Regions from separate parts of the Niastella sp. sgz303648 genome, predicted to be linked through region 2. Evidence: riboswitches for the same ligand, from Rfam matches in the RefSeq annotation. Region 2 holds a riboswitch; each other region holds the start of a gene.

Region 1 (7,164 bases), on a different contig from region 2:
AGCCCTTCTTTGAAAAGCTGTTCTATGATCTGTGCTTCCCCCGCAATCATCTCATGATATGATATAACTATTAACATTCTACTTCATACTTCCTGTGCCTATAATATAGCCGTGCCACGGTTCTGTTGCGCTGACTGGGTAACCGTGGCACGGTTCCATAACTTACAGATACAATTCGCTCCCCTTTGCAGCAAATTCCTTTGCCTTTTCCTCCATACCTTTTTGCAACGCATCTGTTTCCTGCAACCCTTTTTCTTCCGCATACTGTCGAACATCCTGTGTTATTTTCATTGAACAGAAGTTGGGTCCGCACATAGAACAGAAGTGAGCAACTTTGGCGCCATCGGCAGGCAGGGTTTCATCATGAAACTCTCTGGCTGTATCTGGGTCGAGCGACAGGTTAAACTGATCTTCCCAGCGAAATTCGAAACGCGCTTTGCTCAGGGCATTATCACGGTACTGGGCACCCGGGTGTCCTTTGGCCAGATCGGCCGCATGGGCAGCGATCTTATAGGTGATCACACCGTCTTTCACATCTTTTTTATTGGGCAAACCCAAATGTTCTTTGGGTGTTACGTAGCATAACATGGCAGTACCAAACCAGCCGATCATGGCCGCGCCAATGGCCGATGTAATATGATCATAGCCCGGTGCAATGTCGGTAGTGAGTGGGCCGAGTGTATAAAAAGGTGCTTCCCCGCAATGTTGTAATTGTTTATCCATGTTCTCTTTGATCATGTGCATGGGCACGTGGCCGGGCCCTTCGATCATGGTTTGCACATCGTGCTTCCAGGCTATTTTTGTTAGCTCGCCCAATGTTTCCAGTTCGGCAAACTGGGCGGCGTCATTGGCATCGGCAATGCTTCCGGGGCGTAAGCCATCGCCCAATGAAAAGGCCACATCATAGGCTTTCATGATCTCGCATATTTCTTCAAAATGCGTATATAAAAAGCTTTCTTTATGATGCGCGAGGCACCACTTGGCCATGATTGAGCCGCCGCGGCTTACAATACCGGTAACCCGGCGGGCTGTTAAAGGAATATAACGTAACAGCACACCTGCATGTATGGTGAAATAGTCTACACCCTGTTCAGCCTGTTCTATCAGCGTATCCCTGAATAATTCCCAGGTCAGTTCTTCAGCTTTACCGTTCACTTTTTCCAATGCCTGGTAAATAGGCACCGTACCAATGGGCACAGGCGAATTGCGCAGGATCCATTCTCTTGTTTCATGTATGTTTTTACCGGTCGACAGGTCCATAATGGTATCGGCGCCCCAGCGGGTTGCCCATACTGCTTTCTCCACTTCTTCTTCAATGCTCGATGTAACTACCGAGTTGCCGATGTTGGCGTTTATCTTCACCAGAAAATTGCGCCCGATGATCATGGGCTCACTTTCGGGGTGATTGATATTACAGGGAATAATGGCGCGGCCTGCTGCAACTTCTTGTCGAACAAATTCGGGCGTAATGATATTTTTGGGTGTATTGGCGCCAAAACTATGACCGGTATGTTGTTGTGCAAGCGTGGCATAACTTCCGTTCAATTGCTCTTTTAGCAAATCATAGCGTTGGTTTTCGCGAATGGCGATGTATTCCATTTCAGGAGTAATGATGCCTTTTCGGGCATAATGCATCTGGCTTACATTGTAGCCGCTTTTTGCACGCAACGGGTTGCGAATATGCGCAAACCTGAAGGCTGATAATTTTTCATCTTTCAACCGTTCAAGGCCATACGAAGACGACACCTGCTGCAGTTGTTCGGTATCGCCACGATCGGCTATCCATTTTTCACGAAGGGCAGGCAATCCTCTTTTAACATCGATGGCAATATTAGGATCGGTATACGCACCACTGGTATCGTACACCGTAACCGGTGTATTTTTTTCGGTAGCGCCGCCCTTGCCATGCAGAGCGGTATCGTTCAGCGATATTTCACGCATGGCAACAGCAATATCATGCAATTGCCCTTTTACATATATTTTCCGCGAAGCCGGGAACGGATCGCAGGTTATTTTGTTTTGAGAAGGAATTGATTCTTTTTTCATATCGTATATGATATTTTTAAGTGAATAGTGAATGGGCAGCAGGCAATAGGAAATACCCGAACTTAATAGCTGTGCCTTGAACCTTGCACCATGTACCTTGTTCCTTGTGCCTTGTACCCTGCAACCGGTAACCTGTTACAGGTATCCGGCAACCGGTATCCGGTAACTGGCAACAGGCAGCTATCCGCCCTGGGTAGCCCTGATCAGCATTACCTTATCGGCCGGGCGTAACATATATGTAGGCCACTCGTTACCCGGAATAACCGTTTGATCAACCGCCACAGCAAGCCCGGCCACAGGAATGTTAAGTACTTCTGTGAGCAGTTGCTGCAACGAACATTGATCTGGTATGTCTTTGGATTGCTGGTTGATGACGATGTTCATGCTGACAATTTTTACTTCAGGAATGAACACGCAAACAAAGGAGAATAAAGAGAAAGAAATAAAGAGAGCCTTTCACTTTTCCCTTCGGCAGTATGAACTGCATCAGGTTCAAAGGGTATTATCTCAGTCCGCTTATGGACACCCCTAAAGCATCGTAAAGGTATTGAAAAAATAGAATTATCAAATTTTTTCTGAAAGACCTTACAGATTGTTCGTAGTTCAATACCACTTTGTAATAACAATATCAACGCCCAGTTTCACAAAAAAGTCAGCTAATTTTTGTCCTTTATAACAGCACCAGTTGCTGCCCAAATTAACCTTTGAAGGTGAAGCTGAAATCTCTGTGTAGTCCATCAGATTTTCATATTGCGTAAAACAAATCACACTGTATTCAAAAATTTGAGCGTTTTTATTTATAAACAGAATTGCATTTGAAGGCTCTGTCATATTTCCTTCGTTCACCTGATTGCTTTTCCCCCTTTGATTTGCAATTGAAATCAAAGAATCTATATCATTTTTTGTCAGCTCATATTTTTTTGTAAACCTGGATGTATCAATGTTTTTGCCAATTTTTGGAATTAATGAAACCGAGTCCCAACTAAAAATATCTGGTTTGCCCTGAACTGCAACAGCTTTGAATTTAACTATCAGAATCCGATAAGCTTTATTAAAAGGATAAGTTTGCCGGGTAACTTTTGTTTTTGGGTTGGTATTAATGTAACAATTGTTATTTGAATTCGTTTGTGCAGACATTGTTACAAAAATCAGATTGGCAAGTATGAATAGAATTGACCGCATTTTCTTAATAAGATGCTGCCAGGCGGCTATTTCCATATATAGCCGCCAGTTAAAATCAATTACCAACCGGTTCTGCTACAGCGGGGGGCTGGTTGATTTTCTTTGCTGGTGGCATTCAAACCTGTCATATCTTCTTTCAACAAGCCATTGTTTTTAATTTGTAAAACACTGAAACGAAAAACGATAACATATGTACTACTTATCAGGTGTACAAATGACACTTTTCTTGCTGCTGGAAAGTTGTGGCTTTGTATTTTCTATTATCTTAGGATGATCGAATGGGTTATTTGTGCCTGTTACCGGCTATCAGTTTTCGGTTGCTGGTTGATCAGTTAACTGGTTTACAAGTTGACAAGTTAACCAGTTAACAAGGTTTACAAGTTAATAAGAGCAGAGCGCCTTGCCGTTTGCCGTTTCACGTTTGCCGTTTTACGTTTCACGATTACCGATTGACCATTCACCATTGCCCAAACGATTCACCAAAATAAACCATATGAAGAAAATCAAACCTTGCCTGGTGTTATGTACACTGGTATTACTGTTTACCCAATGTAAAAAATCTGTCACTGATGCTTCCGCTGTTTCTGCAACCAGCAGAACGGCCAGTGAAGAAGCATTTGAAACCGTGATCAGCAATTCTTTCAGCAGCTACGCCACTTTCGAAAGCTACTGGAATTACCTGTACCCCTGGGGGTCAGACCACAACGGAACCGCCCGTATGTATGGCAGTTCAACCGATCACAACCACATTTATCTCGATGCATCGGGCGTGTTGCACATTAAAGCCGCCCGCATTACGTGGGACGAAGGCACGAGCAGTTCAACACCGCATCTGCCCATTCACTATCATTCAGGCGCCATCAATGCCAAATTTCAGGTGCTTGTAAATGATCAGTTCCCCAATTATGAGATCAAAGGCGATTTTCAGGTGCCTTCCGTAACAGGCTCCTGGCCTGCATTCTGGCTTACCGGTGTAAACAGCTGGCCGCCCGAAAGTGATATTATGGAGTTCAAAGGCAATAGTAATGTCTGGCAGAACACCTTCCGCACATCGAGCGATGTTACCTCAACCATCACCAATGTATCATCGCCCGGAAGCTGGCATAATTACCGCATCTGGATGACTAAAACATCGGCCACCGATGTACAGATACATTATTATGTCGATGGTGTATGGAAAGCCGTTCATACCGCCAACTTTGTGGGCAAACCCATGTATATTATTATCAATATGCAAATGGAAGGATCGAGCGGTTCGCCCGGACCCACTTCCGACACTTACATGGCAGTAAAGAATTTATACGTTGGAAGAACGAGAGCTTTCTAATAGTAAGGAAGTCTCAAAAACTGAAAGTCCGAAAGAAAAAACCTGTTGGTTTATCTTCCGGGCTTTCTGTTTAAAACTAAAACCATTTGCTAAATGTAAAACACTATTCTTGCAATACAAAAGTACCTACAGCTGGTAGTGATGCTTATGATAATCAGCAGTTGCACACATGACTATTGTCAAGCGCCCCCCTGATAATTACCTGTTTTTTTATCGTTTAAGCTACTATCTTTGCGAGAAATCAGTTGAATTGCAAAAATGGTGGACGATAGTGTTTTTGATAGGCTTACTGGGGCAAACCTTCAGTAAAAGCCTGATCGTCCTGAATTTCAGGATGAACCAAAAAACCATCGCCGCCACCAAATGCGAGAACAGATTCAAACCCAAATCGTGCTGTCACGGTACCTGCTATTTAAATAAACAGCTTAACAAAGACGAAAAATCGCAGGACACGCCATTAAACAGCGGCAGCGGTTTTAAATTCGAAGTGCTGTTGTACAGCGAAAAGAAAACAGAAACCCGCTTTATAGTATTGAACGAAAAACCGGTACATGTTTCCCGCTATACCGAACCGGTTACACAAAAATTAATTGCTTCGGTTTTTCATCCGCCACAGACTTCCGCCTTCGCTTAATTTCATCTTTATTCAGTTCCCAACTTCAATCATCGTATGCTATGATGGTTATGTGCTGTGCATGAGTAGCCCGCCAGGTTATGCAATCATTCACAACATAACACATCATGCATGTACCAATTCTATTGTATGAACCCGATTAAATGTGTGTTGCTACCGGTTTTTGTATTATTAACTTGCATTTCCTATTCACAGATAAATTATATCGGAAAAGTAATAGATGCCGTTACCCGTGAACCGATTGCCAATGCATCGGTTCAAATTAAAAATACCAATCACGGAACCATTACCAATGCCGGCGGAGAATTTGCATTACCACTCACAGATACGAACCGCGAATTATTGATATCTTACTTAGGCTATGAACCGGTTACCCTTGTAGCTGCCCTGCAACAAAAGCGAAATGTGATTGCCTTACAATCGGGCAATAATCATTTGCAGGAAGTAGTGATCAGCGCCAGCCGAACCGTTCAAAAACGCAGTGAGGCGCCGGTTGCCATTGCCACCATCAGCAAACAAACTATCGAAGACACCAGGGCTACGCGCATCGATCAGCTGGTAAATAAAGTAAGCGGTGTAAATATGGTGAACCTCGGCAATGAGCAACACCAGATGAGCATCCGCCAGCCGATGACCACAAAAAGTCTTTTTTTATATCTCGAAGACGGCATTCCCATTCGCACCACCGGATTGTACAATCACAATGCTTTGCTCGAAATGAATATGCCGGCCGCCCGGCAAATCGAGATCATCAAGGGCCCTGCCTCATCGTTGTACGGTGCAGAAGCTATTGGTGGAGCAGTAAACGTAATAACACAGGCGCCACCAGCTTTATTAACGGCTCAGGTAAGCGCACAGGCAACCAATACCGGTTATAAAAGAACCGACTGGCAGGTGGGCAATACATTTGGCAAATTTGGCTTGCTGATCAGCGGCTATTATGCCAATCGCCACAACGGCCCTGTTGATCACAGCGATTTTCATAAAACAGGCATTACCGTGCGCGGCGATTATAATTTTAGCGATAAAACAAAATGGGTGAATGACATTACATATGTGAACTATTACAGCGATATGCTGGGTTCGCTCGACAGCATTCATTTTGCCAACAAAGATTACAGTACGCCGCAAACATTTACTTATCGCAAAGTGCCGGCCATACGGTATAAGTCGCAGTTATTTCATCAGTGGAACGACAATAGTTCAACCCAGCTATCATTTGTATACCGCGATAATTCGGTGCAGCAGAATCCATCGTACCGGGTAAAAAATTCGGCTACCAATCCATTGCTTGCATCCGGTGAAATCAATGAAAGCGCATTCAATACGTATATGCTTATTGCACAGCACCAGCAATCGTTTAATTTCCTGAACAGCAAATTGATTGCCGGTGTTTCGTACGATAATAGTCCTTCGTTATATAACAGCAATTATATCGCCATCGACCGCGATAGCCGTGGCTATTATGTTAGTTATACCACCACCGATTCGGTGCTCAGTCATTATAAAACCGGCATCATTAACCTCGCTTCATATATACATTACGAAGCTACTCCGGTAAAGGGATTGAAAATAACCGCTGCGCTCCGGTACGATTATTACCACTATAATTTTCAAAACGATCTGGCGCCATCGGCCTACACCGGGGCGCCTTCTTCGATAAACAACTTCAAACGTTTTTCACCCAAAATAGGCTTTACCTATAATTACAAAGGAGCTGGTTTGTATGCCAATTACAGTGAAGGTTTTGTACCTCCGCAAATCAGTGAATTGTATACCGGTGTAAAAGTGCCTTACCTCGGTCCGCAAACGTTTTTCAACTATGAAGTGGGCGGATGGTTTTCTTTACTTAAAAATAAATTGTATGCCGACTGGAGCCTGTACCTGCTAAAAGGCACCAATGAAATCATCAGTGTAAAAAATGCCGATGGTTCAACCGAAAATCAAAACGCCGGCAAAACAAAACATACCGGTA
Region 2 (7,164 bases):
TACAATCTATCTGCTGATTGATGGTTCCGTTAAAAATAATTTCAGAAGAAGCCGTGCCTGTTTCACCAATAATGCCGGCAGACGATTGCAGCATATGACGGTTAACAGCAGTTACCAATGAACGGGTAGAGTTGGCAAGATTAATGATTCCGCCCTGTTGAATTAAATCACGCCCAATAAAAAGAGTGTCGGATAAATTCAAACTAAGCGATACACCGGCCCCTGTTTCAAGATCGGTTCTAACGGTAACCGTGTTGGTACCGGAGGCGGTATAAGTTACTGTGCCATTCATGGCATTGGAAGAAAGCACCAGTTTTCCATATGTTCGACCGCTTAATGAAATGGTACTTGAGGCAGTTGGTATATCAAATTCAAATATTCCTTCTTCAGTTCCCGGTGATTTTGATAAAACTGTTATAATAGCAGCATGGCTGCGCTGGCTGTTTTGAACAAACCGGCCTCCATTATTGATCTTCAATGAATCAGAAATTTCAACCGGTTCGCCACCTGCAGCCCCGGATGAATTTTTAAAAACGCCCCCATTACCGATCACCATTCCATAAACACTACCGGCAACTTTAAAAGCAGGGATGGCTGTATTGGTAACGGGTAAAATCAATTGAATGCTATTGCCTGTAAGCGCCGCAATATTTATTGACTTTATCTGAACACCCACATTACCCGGGGGCAACGTTACCGTGTAAGATGCATTGATAAATGTATTGTCTAAAACTACCTCGTCAGTAACTGCAGGAAGTACATCGCCGGTCCAGTTTTGGGCTGTCATCCATTGGCCATCACCTGCATCACCGTCCCACCTGATTTGACTATAAGCGGAGAAATTAATGAAAAGGACAAAAAATAGCAGCGGCTGCAAAGTTCGCAACAGTTTTCTATTACGCATAACAGTTAAGTTTATGCCACTTTGAGAGCCTTTGTAAAACCGAAGTTAAAAAAATAATTATTTACACCAAATAAAAAATTAACTTTTTCGCATATATATTATGTGCAGACGTCAGAAAAAACCTGATTATTCCCATCGATATGGAATTCCAGGTTACTTAGTTTATTCAGAAACCTATAGCTATACAAAATACAGAAAGCGTTTCACATCACTTCTTTCTAAAGAAAAGGCGTACAGGCACACCGGTAAATTTAAAATGCTGACGCAATTGATTCTCGAGATAATTTTTATAAGGTTGTTTTACGTCGTCGGGGTAATTACAGAAAAACGCAAACGACGGAACATGCGTTGGTAACTGGGTTACATATTTAATACGTATGGGATTGCCACGAACCACCGGAGGCTGATAGGCAGCAATGGCCTTCAACATTACTTCGTTTAATTCTGAAGTGGGTATTTTACGTTGTTTGCTTTCGTATACATCAAGCGCCACTTCTATGGCCTTATGAATACGCAGCTTTTCAAGCGCAGAAATAAATAAGATAGGTACATCACTAAAAGGCGCAATTCTTTTCTTCAATTCATTTTCATAATCACGCGCAGTATTGGTTGCTTTTTCCATTGTATCCCATTTATTCACCAAAAGCACAATGCCCTTCCCTTTTTTCACAGCCAAACTAAATATGCTCAGGTCCTGGGCCGTAATGTTTTTTTCAGCATCCAGCACCAGCAAACATACATCGGCTTCATCCATGGCTTTAATGGCCCTGATCACCGAATAAAACTCCAGGTCTTCGTGCACTTTTGTTTTACGGCGAATACCGGCCGTATCAATAAGTACAAATTCTTTTTGAAAAAGATTATAGTGGGTATGAATGGTATCGCGGGTTGTACCGGCAATTTCACTAACAATAGTACGCTCCTGCCCTATTAATGCATTTAATAAAGATGACTTCCCTACATTCGGCTGACCAATAATGGAAAATTTAGGGAGTGCGCCTTCTGCCAGCACTTCGGCCGCCTGTTCATCGCTAATTAAAGCAGCCACGGCATCGAGCAGTTCACCTGTACCGCTGCCACTCATCGATGAAAGGAAAAAGATATTATCAAATCCGAGTCCGTAAAATTCAGTTGCTTCGAGCAGGCGTTCGTGATTATCTACTTTATTCACCACCAGAAACACCGGTTTGGCAGCACGGCGTAACACATCGGCCATCGACTCATCGAGGTTGGTAATACCGGTAGCGGCATCTACCATAAACAATAAGGCATTCGCTTCTTCAACGGCAATCATTACCTGTTTACCGATCTCTTTTTCAAAAATATCTTCGCTCTGCGGTACAAAACCACCTGTATCGATAATATTAAACGATTTACCATTCCAATCGGCTACACCATACTGGCGATCGCGGGTAACACCGCTGACATCATCCACTATTGCTTTGCGTTGCTCAAGCAAACGATTAAAAAAAGTACTTTTCCCTACATTGGGTCGTCCAACAATTGCTACTGTATAACCTGCCATAACGTTGCTCAAAAATTATTAGTGATAGCCGTATTCTTTTAACATGAACTCATTATCGCGCCACTTAGGCCGCACTTTAACAAACAGTTCCAGAAATACCTTTTGTTCGAGAAACTGTTCAATATCCTTTCTGGCATCTGTACCCAGTTGCCGGATCATTTTACCACCTTCACCCAGTAAAATCCCTTTCTGCGACTCGCGGTTTACTATAATGTCAGCAGCAATTTTAACCAGGGTCGATTTCTCTTTAAATTCATTAACTATAACCGTTGTATGATAGGGTATTTCTTCCTGGTACAAATAAAATATTTTCTCACGTATCATTTCTGCACAAAAAAAGCGGGTAGGCAGGTCGGTCATTTCATCTCCTTCAAAAAAAGGAGGATTCTCGGGTAAAAATTTCAGAATTGTATTGAGAAGATCGTTAATGCCCGATTTTTTCAGGGCCGAAATACCCACCAATTCTTTGCAATATGGCTTTGAACCGAAAAATGCAAATACCTCTTCTTTTTTCGCCGCCTTCGCTTCATCAAGCTTATTAATAACAATAACAGCGGGCACTTTCAAATGAAGCGATTCAAATATAGCGTTTACCTCCTCGTGGTTTTCATTAATATCAACCAATAGCAGGGCTACATCAGTATCTTCAAGGGCCTGCTTTACGGCCATCATCATTTTTTCCTGCAGTTTATATTTGGGCTCAATGATGCCGGGAGTGTCGGAAAAAATGATCTGATAATCAGGTTCTGTTACAATTCCCTTAATGCGATGCCGGGTTGTTTGCACTTTAGGCGACACAATAGCCAGCTTTTCGCCCATCAGGGCATTCAGCAAAGTGCTTTTACCCGCATTGGGCCTGCCAAATATGCTAACAAAACCTGCTTTCATAACTGTTTAAAAACTTTGCAAAGGTATAAAATTAAACAGCCCCGCCGTTGGCGAGGCCATACTGGTTGACGTAAAAAAAGGATTAACCTTTCATTCAGGTTTGGTGCCGGATAAAATCCTTAACCACCACTGCTTTACATCACAAATAAATAACATATTGAAAATGAAAAAAGGCTCCTAAGAGCCCTTTTGTCTGTTGCGAAGGGAGGGATCGAACCTCCGACCTTCGGGTTATGAGCCCGACGAGCTACCGCTGCTCTACTTCGCGATATAATATTTTTTAGTTTACTCTTTCTTATTTTCCACATCCATCTTCCAATCCTAATCCTCTGTTTCTGATGTGGGGTGCAAAGTTAAGGGTTTATATATTTCCACCCAAATACAATTGATCTTTTTGAAAATTATATTTTAATCCGTTATAACTTTTAAGTCCTATCCCCTCTTCGCCACACTTCCTCCCCCGCTTGCCGAACTATATTTAATTACAGGATTTCCTTTGTAGCGCACATCACTGCCGCCGCTTGCTTCTGCGGCTATTTCTTTGGTTACCGTTAACTCGGCATCGCTGCCGCCACTGGCCTGCAAAATGGCATAATCAGCCGTTAAATCGTATCCTTTAAAATCACTGCCGCCACTGGCCTGTACTTTTACATTTACCGCACTGCCTTTGATACGAACATCTGAACCGCCACTTTGATCTATTGTTAAATCAGTTACTTTAACATTACCATTAAAATCGCTGCCGCCCGAAAAATGCATCGATAACTGGGCACTGCTTAATACGCCCTGCACAATTACATCGGCCCCACCCGATGCCTTTATGCCTTTAAGCGATTTGATGGCAATATAGGCTTTTAATTTCCGGTTTTTCCAGTTCCAGCCCATCCAGCTTTGGTCAAAATATATCTTTAACTCACCATTTTCTACAACGGTTTTGATCTTATCGCGATGCGCGATTTCTGTTGCACTAACAACTACACCCTCGTCGTTTGACTGAACGATATATAAATCAATTCCATCAGACACTTTCACACTTTGAAATCCACCCACATTCCGCTTTTCGGCATTTGCGTCGTATATAACCTTCTCCTGGGTAACAGCGAGGTAACTGATTAAGAGCAGTATAGGCGTTATTAGGGTTTTACGCATACATCATTTTTGGGTGTGACGAATAAGAAGGCCTATATGTTACAATATTCTTAAAACTTTTTTGTACGTAACTTTGCGCTCTCTTTCTGAAAAAGAGAATTTCAGATTCCCCGGGGTGCTCTTCCGCCGATGGCGGGATGGCTGAGATAATACCCGTAGAACCTGATCAGGGTAATGCCTGCGCAGGGAAGGTAGTAACATATTGCCTACACTTCGCCATCGCGGCATTTCTCTCAAATCATTTTTTCAAAGAAAACAACATACAAATGAAAAAAGTGTTTTTGGGGATTTGCTTACTGTTACTTACTCAATGGCTGGCTGCTCAGATTAATGGCAAAGTAACAGATGCGTCTACCGCTGCCCCTGTTGCCTCGGCCACTGTTGAGTTAAGTAACGGACAAACTTCCCTTACCAATGAAGCAGGATTATTTGAATTTAAAAAAGTTAAACCGGGCAGCTATAAACTTCTCATTACATCTGTAGGTTATCAATCTGCCAGCCAAACGGTTTCACCGGGCAGCAATATCGATATCAAACTCACGCAATTGAATTTGTTTTTACAACCGGTTGAAATAAAAGCTACCCGCGCCGGTGAAAAAGCGCCTTTCACCAAAACCAATCTCAATAAAAAAGATATTGAAAAACAAAATCTGGGGCAGGATCTGCCATTTTTATTAAACCAAACGCCTTCGGTTGTGGTAAATTCCGATGCCGGGAACGGCGTTGGTTACACGGGTATCCGTATTCGCGGCAGCGATGCTACCCGCATAAACGTAACGCTTAACGGCATTCCCTATAATGATGCTGAATCGCAGGGCACTTATTTTGTTGATCTGCCCGATTTCAGTTCTTCGGTAAACAGCATTCAGGTACAGCGCGGCGTTGGCACTTCAACCAACGGGGCCGGTGCATTTGGCGCCACCATTAATTTAAGCACCAATGAAACGAATACCAATCCTTATGCAGAAGTGAATAATACCTACGGTTCTTTCAATACCTGGAAACACACCGTTAAAGCCGGCAGCGGTTTGATCAACGATCATTTTACCATCGATGCACGTCTTTCAAAAATATCAAGCGATGGATTTATTGATCGGGACCCTTGTAAACTGAAATCATTTTTTTTATCAGGCGCCTGGTTAAATAAAAACACGTCTGTTCGCGTAAATGTGTTTTCGGGCAATGAAAAAACCTATCAGGCATGGAATGGAATACCCGAGGCAAAATTGCGCAACGATAAAACAGCGCTGTTAAACCATTATTATAACAACCTGGGTACATTATATTTTACTCAGCAAGACAGTGTAAACCTCTTCAATTCAGATCCCAGGAAGTATAATTATTTTACTTATCCCAATCAAACCGATAACTACCAGCAGGACCACTACCAGCTATTCATCAACCACGATTTCAACGGAAAGTTCGCTGTTAACACAGCCTTCTTTTTAACGCGCGGCAGAGGATATTACGAAGAGTATAAACCGGTAAGATCATATAGCGAATACGGCCTGAATGATTTTGTTACCGGTTCAGATACGATCCATGCAACAGACCTGGTGCAGCAGCAATGGCTCGACAATTATTTTTACGGACAGATCTTTTCTCTTCACTATAACAATGATGGTCACCAACTGATCGTTGGCGGCGGATGGAATCGTTATGATGGCAAACATTATGGCAATGTGATATGGTCGGCCATGGGAGGAATACCCAACAATTACCAGTGGTATAATACCGACGCTTTTAAAACAGATGTGAATGCCTATGCCAAATACCAGGTGCAGCTTGTTGAAAATCTGCAGGGCTTTGCCGATCTGCAATTCAGGCGCGTGTTATATTATATAGGCGGCTTTAAAAATAACCCATCATTGCTGCTGCGTAATACATGGAACTTTTTTAATCCGAAAGTAGGTTTTGCCTATACAAAGAATGGCTACCAGGTATATGTATCTTATGCACAGGGTAAAAAAGAACCCAACCGCGACGATTTTGAAGCAGGCATCAGCCAGCAACCCAAACCTGAAAAACTGCACGATTTTGAACTGGGTGTAGAAGAGAAAACCAGGTATTACAATTGGGGAGTTACCGCTTATTACATGTTGTATAAAGATCAGCTGGTACTTACCGGTAAAATAAATGATGTAGGCAATTATACCCGCACAAACGTACCCGGCAGCTATCGCATGGGTATCGAGTTGCAGGGTGGTATACGGTTTGAACCCTGGGTAAGCGTATCGGCCAATGCAACCTTTAGCCGTAACCGCATTAAAAACTTTACCGAATACTATGATGATTACGACAACGGCGGTCAGAAAGCAGTGCCTCATGGCACAACAAGCATTGCACTATCGCCCGACGTAGTGGCATCAGGCAATGCAACAATCACCCCATTCTCTAATTTCGACATCAGCCTGTTAGCAAAATATGTAAGTCGTCAGTACCTCGATAACACATCCAACAGGCAGCGCAGTCTTGACCCATATTATGTACAGGATGCACGCATCAGTTATACACTTCGTAATACCGGTTTTAAAGAAACAGCGTTTATTGTGCAGGTAAACAACGTATTCAACAAAAAATATCAACCTAACGGGTACACTTACAGTTATCAATATGGCTCACTGATCACTGAAAATTTTTATTACCCAATGGCAGGAACAAATTTTATGGTGGCGTTGAATGTGAAATTGTGAGGTGA
Region 3 (7,164 bases), on a different contig from region 2:
CGTCATCCTGCTGAAAGCCAGGCCCATAGCCGGCCACCTTTATGCCCCGGCCAGCCCTGCCGGGTCTGCATCCCCAAAGTCTTTCCTTCATACTTACCTGCCCCTTATGGCTTGTTCCCTGTGCCTTGAGCCTTGTGCCTTGAACATTTTTATGTGGTACGTTTAAAAAAAAATACCGATCTTCATCAGGTAACTACTTAAGTTTCAGTTTTTCTTATTACTTTAACCCAAAATTTCTATCCGTTTTCCACTATAGAATATTTTTTATAGTTTAAATGGAGCGATTTACTTTCATATGAAACATTATTCCAGGCAAAAACGTATGCTGGTTGCTGTAGACTCAATCATCTTTGGTTTTGACGGTCATGAATTAAAGCTTTTACTGATTCAACGCAGTTTTGAACCTGAAAAGGGGAAATGGAGTTTGATGGGTGGCTTTGTTCAGCCCGATGAGGATTTTGAAGAAGCAGGGACCCGCGTTTTAAAACAACTAACAGGATTAAAAAATGTGTACATCGAACAATTGTTCGCATTTGGCCAGCCTGACCGTGATCCTGTCGAACGCACCATCTCTGTTGCCCATTTTGCGCTTATCGACATTCATAAATACGAAAAGCAACTGAGCGACGACTATCATGCCGAATGGTTTTCATTGAAAAAAATACCGAAGCTCATTTTCGACCATAGTAAAATGGTAAAAATGGCGCAGGAAAAATTACGCTATAAAGCCGCTTTCCATCCTATTTTATTTGAATTATTGCCCGAAAAATTCACTCTGCCCCAACTGTACAATCTGTATACAGGTGTATATGAAACGGTGCTGGACAAACGGAATTTTACCCGGAAGATACTTTCGACCAAACTACTTATAAAACAAAAGGAAAAAGAAAAAGAAGGCTCCAAAAAAGGCGCCTTTTATTACAAACTCGACAAGCGCCGGTACGATTCGGCATTTCATTCCTTTTTAAACTTTATACCCAACCCCGATAACCTGAAGTAATACAGGTTTTTCGTTGCCGGTTGCAGAAACCCGGTTTTTCCGCATAAAGGGAATTACCGGTTTTTTTGTTGCCAGGTGCCGGATACCAGTTACCTGTTGCCTATTGCCTATTGTCTATTGCCTATTGTCTATTGCCTTTCGCCTTCTTTCAGATTTTGGGCAACAGAGCGAGGAAATTATTTCCATACATTCATCATTTTACGGGAGTATATTTTTCCTTTTTCACATAATTGCTTTACAATGAATCGATAACAAAAAGCCGTTTTTTGGGCATAATTATTATACTATTATTAGCAGATGTTTCTCACGGGGTGGTTCCGCTTTCGGCGGAATCTGAGATTACACTCATACAACCTGACCTGGATAATGCCAGCGTAGGGATGAGGAACAAACGGGGATTCCGGTTTCAAAACCGGAATCTCTTTTTTATAGGGATGCCACAGTTTTTATGGAAGACCCCTCGCTGCATTGCCACCGATACTTATGTAATGGCTTCGAATTTCTTACATCAGTGGCCACTTGTGTAGAAAAATATCACCACTCCTGCCTTCAACAACCATTATTTCAATTAAAACTTATAGCAACCAGCTGGCATGTGCTTGTATTTATAAGTTATTATGAATGACACCAATAAACAACAACAGGAAGTACCGCGTGAGCGCGGTACGTTTTATCGCGAAGCACTTTCATTATTGAATAACAGCGGCACCCCTTATATGCTCGGTGGCGCCTTTGCTATGTTTCACTATACCGGCATTTACCGCGACACCAAAGACCTTGATGTTTTTTGTAAATATGATGCATACAGTAAAATACTATCGTTATTTGCTGAAAAAGGATATCGTACAGAGGTTACTGATATACGGTGGCTTGGTAAAATATTTGATGGGGAATATTATATCGATGTAATATTCAGTTCGCCGAATAATATTTGTTTGGTTGATGACAGCTGGCATGAACATGCTACCAAAACAACATTCGAAGGCGTTGACACATACCTGTTGCCGGCCGAGGAACTGATATGGTGTAAATGCTATGTTCAAAACCGTGAACGTTTTGATGGCGCTGATATAAACCATACTCTTTTGAAATATGGCCGGCAGCTCGACTGGAAAAGATTATTCAGCCGTATGGACCAGCACTGGCAGGTGTTACTGGCACAATTGTTACTTTTTCAGTTTGTTTATCCGGCCGACTTTCACCAAATCATTCCCAAATGGCTTTTTGATGAACTGATGAGCCGGGCACACGATCAATATAAATTACCGGCAGCTGTAGAAAAAGTTTGCCGCGGCCCCTTACTCGATCAAACACAATATGGCATTGATATTAAGGAATGGAATTATAAAGCCTTAACTCTTAAATCGGTTTAATGTTATGACAAGCGAATCAAAAAAAGTACGCATTGCTGCAATAGCCGATATCCATATGCGTGAAACAGATAAAGGCAAATGGGCAGATCCGTTTAAAGAACTTTCCCGGCAGGCCGATGTATTGCTGATAGGCGGTGATTTAACCGATACCGGCGATGAGGCCGAAGCAAAGGTTTTGTGCGAAGAATTAAAATTATGCACCATTCCTGTAATAGCTGTGTTAGGTAATCACGACTATGAAAAAGGCCGGCATAAACTCATTCGCCAAACTTTACAGAGCGACCGCGTTCACATACTCGATGGTGAAACTTATGTAATTGACGGTATTGGCATCGCCGGCGTTAAAGGCTTTGGCGGAGGTTTCGACAACTATATGCTTTCGATGTTTGGTGAAGAAGCCATGAAAGCATTTGTGCAGGAAGGCGTAAATGAAGCGCTGCATTTAGACCGCGCCCTGGCACGGCTCGATAAGGAACATGAAAATATAAAGAAGATCGCTTTGCTGCATTATGCCCCAATAGTAGATACAGTGATCGGAGAGCCTGAGGCGATTTTTCCATTCCTGGGCTGTTCGCGACTGGCCGAACCATTAAGCCGCCGACATGTAATTGCAGCATTTCATGGTCATGCACACATTGGTACTTTTCAGGGAGAAGCGGCCGGAGGTGTAAAAGTTTTTAATGTGGCAGCTCATGTGCTGTTCAATGCAGGATACAATACCCCATTCTTCATTTATGAAGTCTGAAAGAAAAGAGGCAAAACGTTCAAATTCAGTCAGCATCACTGTTTTGAAATTCTATCTGCCTTGCGTTCTGCGCTTTATCCCTTTCTATCAGTTCATACAAAGGTTCAGCCTTATGGTATTTAAATGCCAGTTTTTCTTCTTCAAATACAAAGAACCATTCCTGCCATGAAATGTGCTCAACATTATCATTCTGCCATAAACCGCCAAAAGCAATGGCTATTTTTTCTTTGTTAGGTGTGAGCGTATGCATATTCAGCAAAACAGGCAAGCCATGCCTTGCTCTTGTCCACTCATGAATGATCGAATGATCAATTGTCGTACGCATCGGTTCGTTTTCCATAACTCATTCATTTCCTTCGTTAATAATTAATCACAACTAATTATACCCAAAAGATCGTACCATTTTTATATGACAATCTGTTAATTAATAAAGCAGCGGGCGGGCAGAAATATACCCATTATGATCGGCTGCAGAAACGCACTACCTGCTCCATGAACCATTTATCGATAATAGTTATAAAAAGAAAAGATGGCCCCTTTTCGGAACCACCTTTCTACATCAGGCATGGTTGGAGAGTTGCTATTCCAACTGCGGACATCCCGTGTGCCTTCCCTTAGCCTAAATTATATAAACCATCATTCAGATAACCTGATAGCCGGCGTTAATATCGGCCTCATAGGCACATGTAATAAAGTTTGTGGCTTTATAAATGCGCTGATGGTTTCGTGACCACTGACCTTTCGATGCACTGCAACTGATCTTATTTTTGTGCAGGTATAAATAAAGAGTACGATCGTAATAAGACCAATCACTTCTCTTATTACTTTTTTTAATAGCATGGTGTATTTCATAGTTAGCAGGTTTTTGAACCGTCAGAATGCGGTAAGTATGGTATGCACAGGCCAAAACATTTATTCGAATGATAAATGCGTAAACAGATCATTGCGCTCATAGCAATGCAACCGGTCACCTAATCCGGCCATTGAACGGGCAATACAAAAACATACGGAAACAATAAGGGAGATAATGCAATCTTAACCTGTTAAGGAAAAGCAGCAGTATACGAATAGATATTTTAAAGGAATATCGGGATCAAAATTGTAAAGGGCGCAAACGGGAGAGGTTATAACCAATGATTTGTGTGAAATAACCATGCCAAAATGAACCTCATTAATGTCTGATCAACATTTAAAGAGATATATTTTTTATTGTTATACACTAATGCCTTACTGATCTTTCTTTTCATCATAATATGCCTTCAATACAGCAAATGCCTTTTTCTTTCTTCCTTTCTGATCTATAAGGCCTTTGTTATTCCAACCTTCCTGGTACACCTGGTTATTACGGCGGGGCGAACGGAAGTCGCACAATATCCAGGGACTTAAACCGGCAAAATTATCGGGCATGCGTTTTAACATGGCAACCTGTTCGCGATAAAACCATTCCTGGTATTCTTCGCTCCAGCGGGTAAGCGAGTCGCCATGAAATCCATACAGCGTTTCGGCGCCGGTTTCACTAATGAAGAAGGGTTTGTTGTATGCGATACTCCAGTTGGCAGTACGGCAATTATCGGGCAAACCACCATACCAGCCGAGGTATTCATTAAAAGATACGATATCAACGTACTCACCCAGCGGATCGTCGATCTTATTTACACCAGGCTGGTAATTCACTTCCAGTGCGGCCGATACAAGGCGTGTACTATCGAGCCCCCGGGCGGCGCTGATCAAATTATGCATAAATTCGGTGCGTTCGGGCTTTACCGGCGTTTCGTTACCAACCGACCAAATGATGATGCTGGCCCGGTTGTGATCTCTGGTGATCATTTCAGTAAGCTGTGTACGGGCTTTGTTAAATACTTCTGTACTGGTAAAATCGATCGTCCAATAAACCGGAATCTCTGACCATACCAGTATGCCCATTGAATCGGCGGTACGTGCCATATTTTCGTTATGTGGATAATGCGCCAGCCGCACCATATTACAGCCAAGCTCTTTGGCCTCACCAAGCAACAGCAATGCATCTTCTTTGCTGTATGCACGGCGACCCTGTTGCGCAATTTCTTCGTGTATACAAATGCCGCGCATAAACAATGGCTTACCGTTCAGCAATACCTGTTTGCCTGAAACTTCTATAGTACGGAATCCGATCTTATCTTCTATACGGTCGATTCCGGTATTAATAACTACAGTATACAGTTTTGGTGTTTGGAGCGACCATAACTGTACAGCCGGCAAATTGAATTGTATCGCTACTTTATCACCGGTTACAGGAAATGTTTTCTTAATTTTTAATTCAGGGATTTCAACGGATACCTGCTTTGTGTTTTGCCAGCCATTCAGTTGCACCCATCCTTCTACGGGCATGTTCTTTGTTTTGGCAGGTGCCACTTTCTTTAACTGAAGACTGTAATCCTGTATATATTCCTGCGGTACTTCAACCAGCAATACATCGCGTGTTATACCGCCATAGTTCCACCAGTCGGTATTAACGGTAGGCACTTCATCTTTATGTCGCGTATTATCAACTTTCACCACGAGGTAATTACCGGCAGGTTTTAAAACAGAATCAGGCACTTCAAAATTAAAAGGCGTAAAACCGCCTTTGTGCTTTCCCAGCTTTTTTCCATTGAGGTATACATCGGTTTCGTAATTAACGGCGCCGAAATACAGGTATAGTTTATCCGATGCATTAGTCTTTGTAAAATCGAATGATTTTTTATACCACACAATTCCTTCGTAATACAAAAATTTATCGGCCTGCGAGTTCCAGTCGCCGGGAACGTTTAAAATATATTTATCGGTAAACTTATGTTCCTTGCGGTCGGTTTTATTAACCGGTTCATCACTATTCCAGTAAGCCTCACGATCATTTTCACGTCTTTCCTGAAAACGATAATCATAAAATCCGGTGCCATAGGGATCAATGATGTATTGCCATTTGCCATTCAAACTGGTCACTTTGCGGGAACCTATATCGGTGATCAACGGTGTTTGGGCGTTGGCAATAGCAGCAACAAATGAAAATGCAACAGGAAGAAAACGTTTCATATGATTGGTTAGTCGTGATGGTGAATGGTGAATGGTTAATTCAATAGGCAATTGACAATTGACAATTGGCAAATGCAAAACGGCAAGCAGGTGCTATTGCCTATTGCCTATTGCTTATTGCATATTGCTTATTGCTTTTTCTTACTTTTTAATTCTTTCTTCATTATAACGTTTACATGCCTCAATAAAATAATAATCCCCATAAGTAAGCGGCATATCTACTTCGGTGCCCTGTGGCTTATGCCCTACTCCATGTTGTAAAATAAAGCCCCCATTGGCGCCGGGAGCCGCTTTATATGGATCGCGCGATAAATTACGCAGCATGGTTTCGGCCGTCTGCAAATAGGTACGGGCGCTTTTTTGATCGGTATAATGACTTAATTCAATGAATGCTGAAGCCATAATGGCCGCTGCAGAAGCATCGCGCAAAGCATTTGGAATACCAGGTGCATTGAAATCCCAATAAGGAATTTTATCGGCAGGCAAATTAGGATGGTTCAAAATAAATTCAGCAATATGTTGGGCCTGTTGCAAATAACGTTTGTCTTTGGTTTCGCGGTAGCAAACGGTATATCCGTATAAACCCCAGGCTTGTCCGCGCGCCCAGGCCGATTCGTTGGCTGCCCCCTGTGCTGTTTTCTTTTCAATCACAGCACCATTGGCAGCATTATAATTAATCACGTGGTACGAACTATAATCGGGCCTGAAATGATTTTTCATAGTGGTGTTGGCATGTGTAACGGCAATCTTATAAAAAGAAGAATCGCCGGTAGCCTTTGTAGTTTCGAACAACAGTTCGAGGTTCATCATATTATCAATGATCACCAGAAAATCACCTGCCTTCGAATCCCACGATTTAATACAACCTACGTTTGCATTGAACCGGGAGCTCAGCGAACGGGCGCTGTTGAGCAGAATCTCTTTGTACTCAGGTTTTGGTTTCAAACGATTGGCGTTACCAAAACTGCAATACATCATGAAACCCAGGTCATGCG

What was found. A riboswitch is a leader RNA that binds a small molecule or an ion and turns the genes downstream of it on or off. The one in region 2 is predicted to bind thiamine pyrophosphate.
Region 1: another riboswitch for thiamine pyrophosphate. It lies ahead of thiS (sulfur carrier protein ThiS); the one in region 2 lies ahead of AC59IL_RS13675 (TonB-dependent receptor).
Region 3: another riboswitch for thiamine pyrophosphate. It lies ahead of AC59IL_RS24325 (nucleotidyltransferase family protein); the one in region 2 lies ahead of AC59IL_RS13675 (TonB-dependent receptor).

Annotation. Positions count from the first base shown of each region.
Region 1 is NZ_JCAPSW010000001.1:1,128,299-1,135,462, forward strand. It holds gene AC59IL_RS03920 (thiamine phosphate synthase) at 1-77, opposite strand, end outside; gene thiC (phosphomethylpyrimidine synthase ThiC) at 163-2,046, opposite strand; gene thiS (sulfur carrier protein ThiS) at 2,227-2,430, opposite strand; TPP riboswitch at 2,493-2,586, opposite strand; gene AC59IL_RS03935 (hypothetical protein) at 2,650-3,264, opposite strand; gene AC59IL_RS03940 (LamG domain-containing protein) at 3,722-4,555, shown strand; gene AC59IL_RS03945 (hypothetical protein) at 4,725-5,189, shown strand; gene AC59IL_RS03950 (TonB-dependent receptor) at 5,319-7,164, shown strand, end outside.
Region 2 is NZ_JCAPSW010000004.1:239,944-247,107, forward strand. It holds gene AC59IL_RS13650 (hypothetical protein) at 1-904, opposite strand, end outside; gene der (ribosome biogenesis GTPase Der) at 1,113-2,429, opposite strand; gene era (GTPase Era) at 2,448-3,317, opposite strand; tRNA gene AC59IL_RS13665 (tRNA-Met) at 3,514-3,585, opposite strand; gene AC59IL_RS13670 (head GIN domain-containing protein) at 3,750-4,466, opposite strand; TPP riboswitch at 4,568-4,672, shown strand; gene AC59IL_RS13675 (TonB-dependent receptor) at 4,733-7,159, shown strand.
Region 3 is NZ_JCAPSW010000008.1:382,805-389,968, reverse strand. It holds gene AC59IL_RS24330 (NUDIX hydrolase) at 296-1,000, shown strand; TPP riboswitch at 1,298-1,398, shown strand; gene AC59IL_RS24325 (nucleotidyltransferase family protein) at 1,618-2,373, shown strand; gene AC59IL_RS24320 (metallophosphoesterase family protein) at 2,378-3,118, shown strand; gene AC59IL_RS24315 (hypothetical protein) at 3,144-3,443, opposite strand; gene AC59IL_RS24310 (hypothetical protein) at 3,755-3,970, opposite strand; gene AC59IL_RS24305 (glycoside hydrolase family 2 protein) at 4,346-6,169, opposite strand; gene AC59IL_RS24300 (glucuronyl hydrolase) at 6,311-7,164, opposite strand, start outside.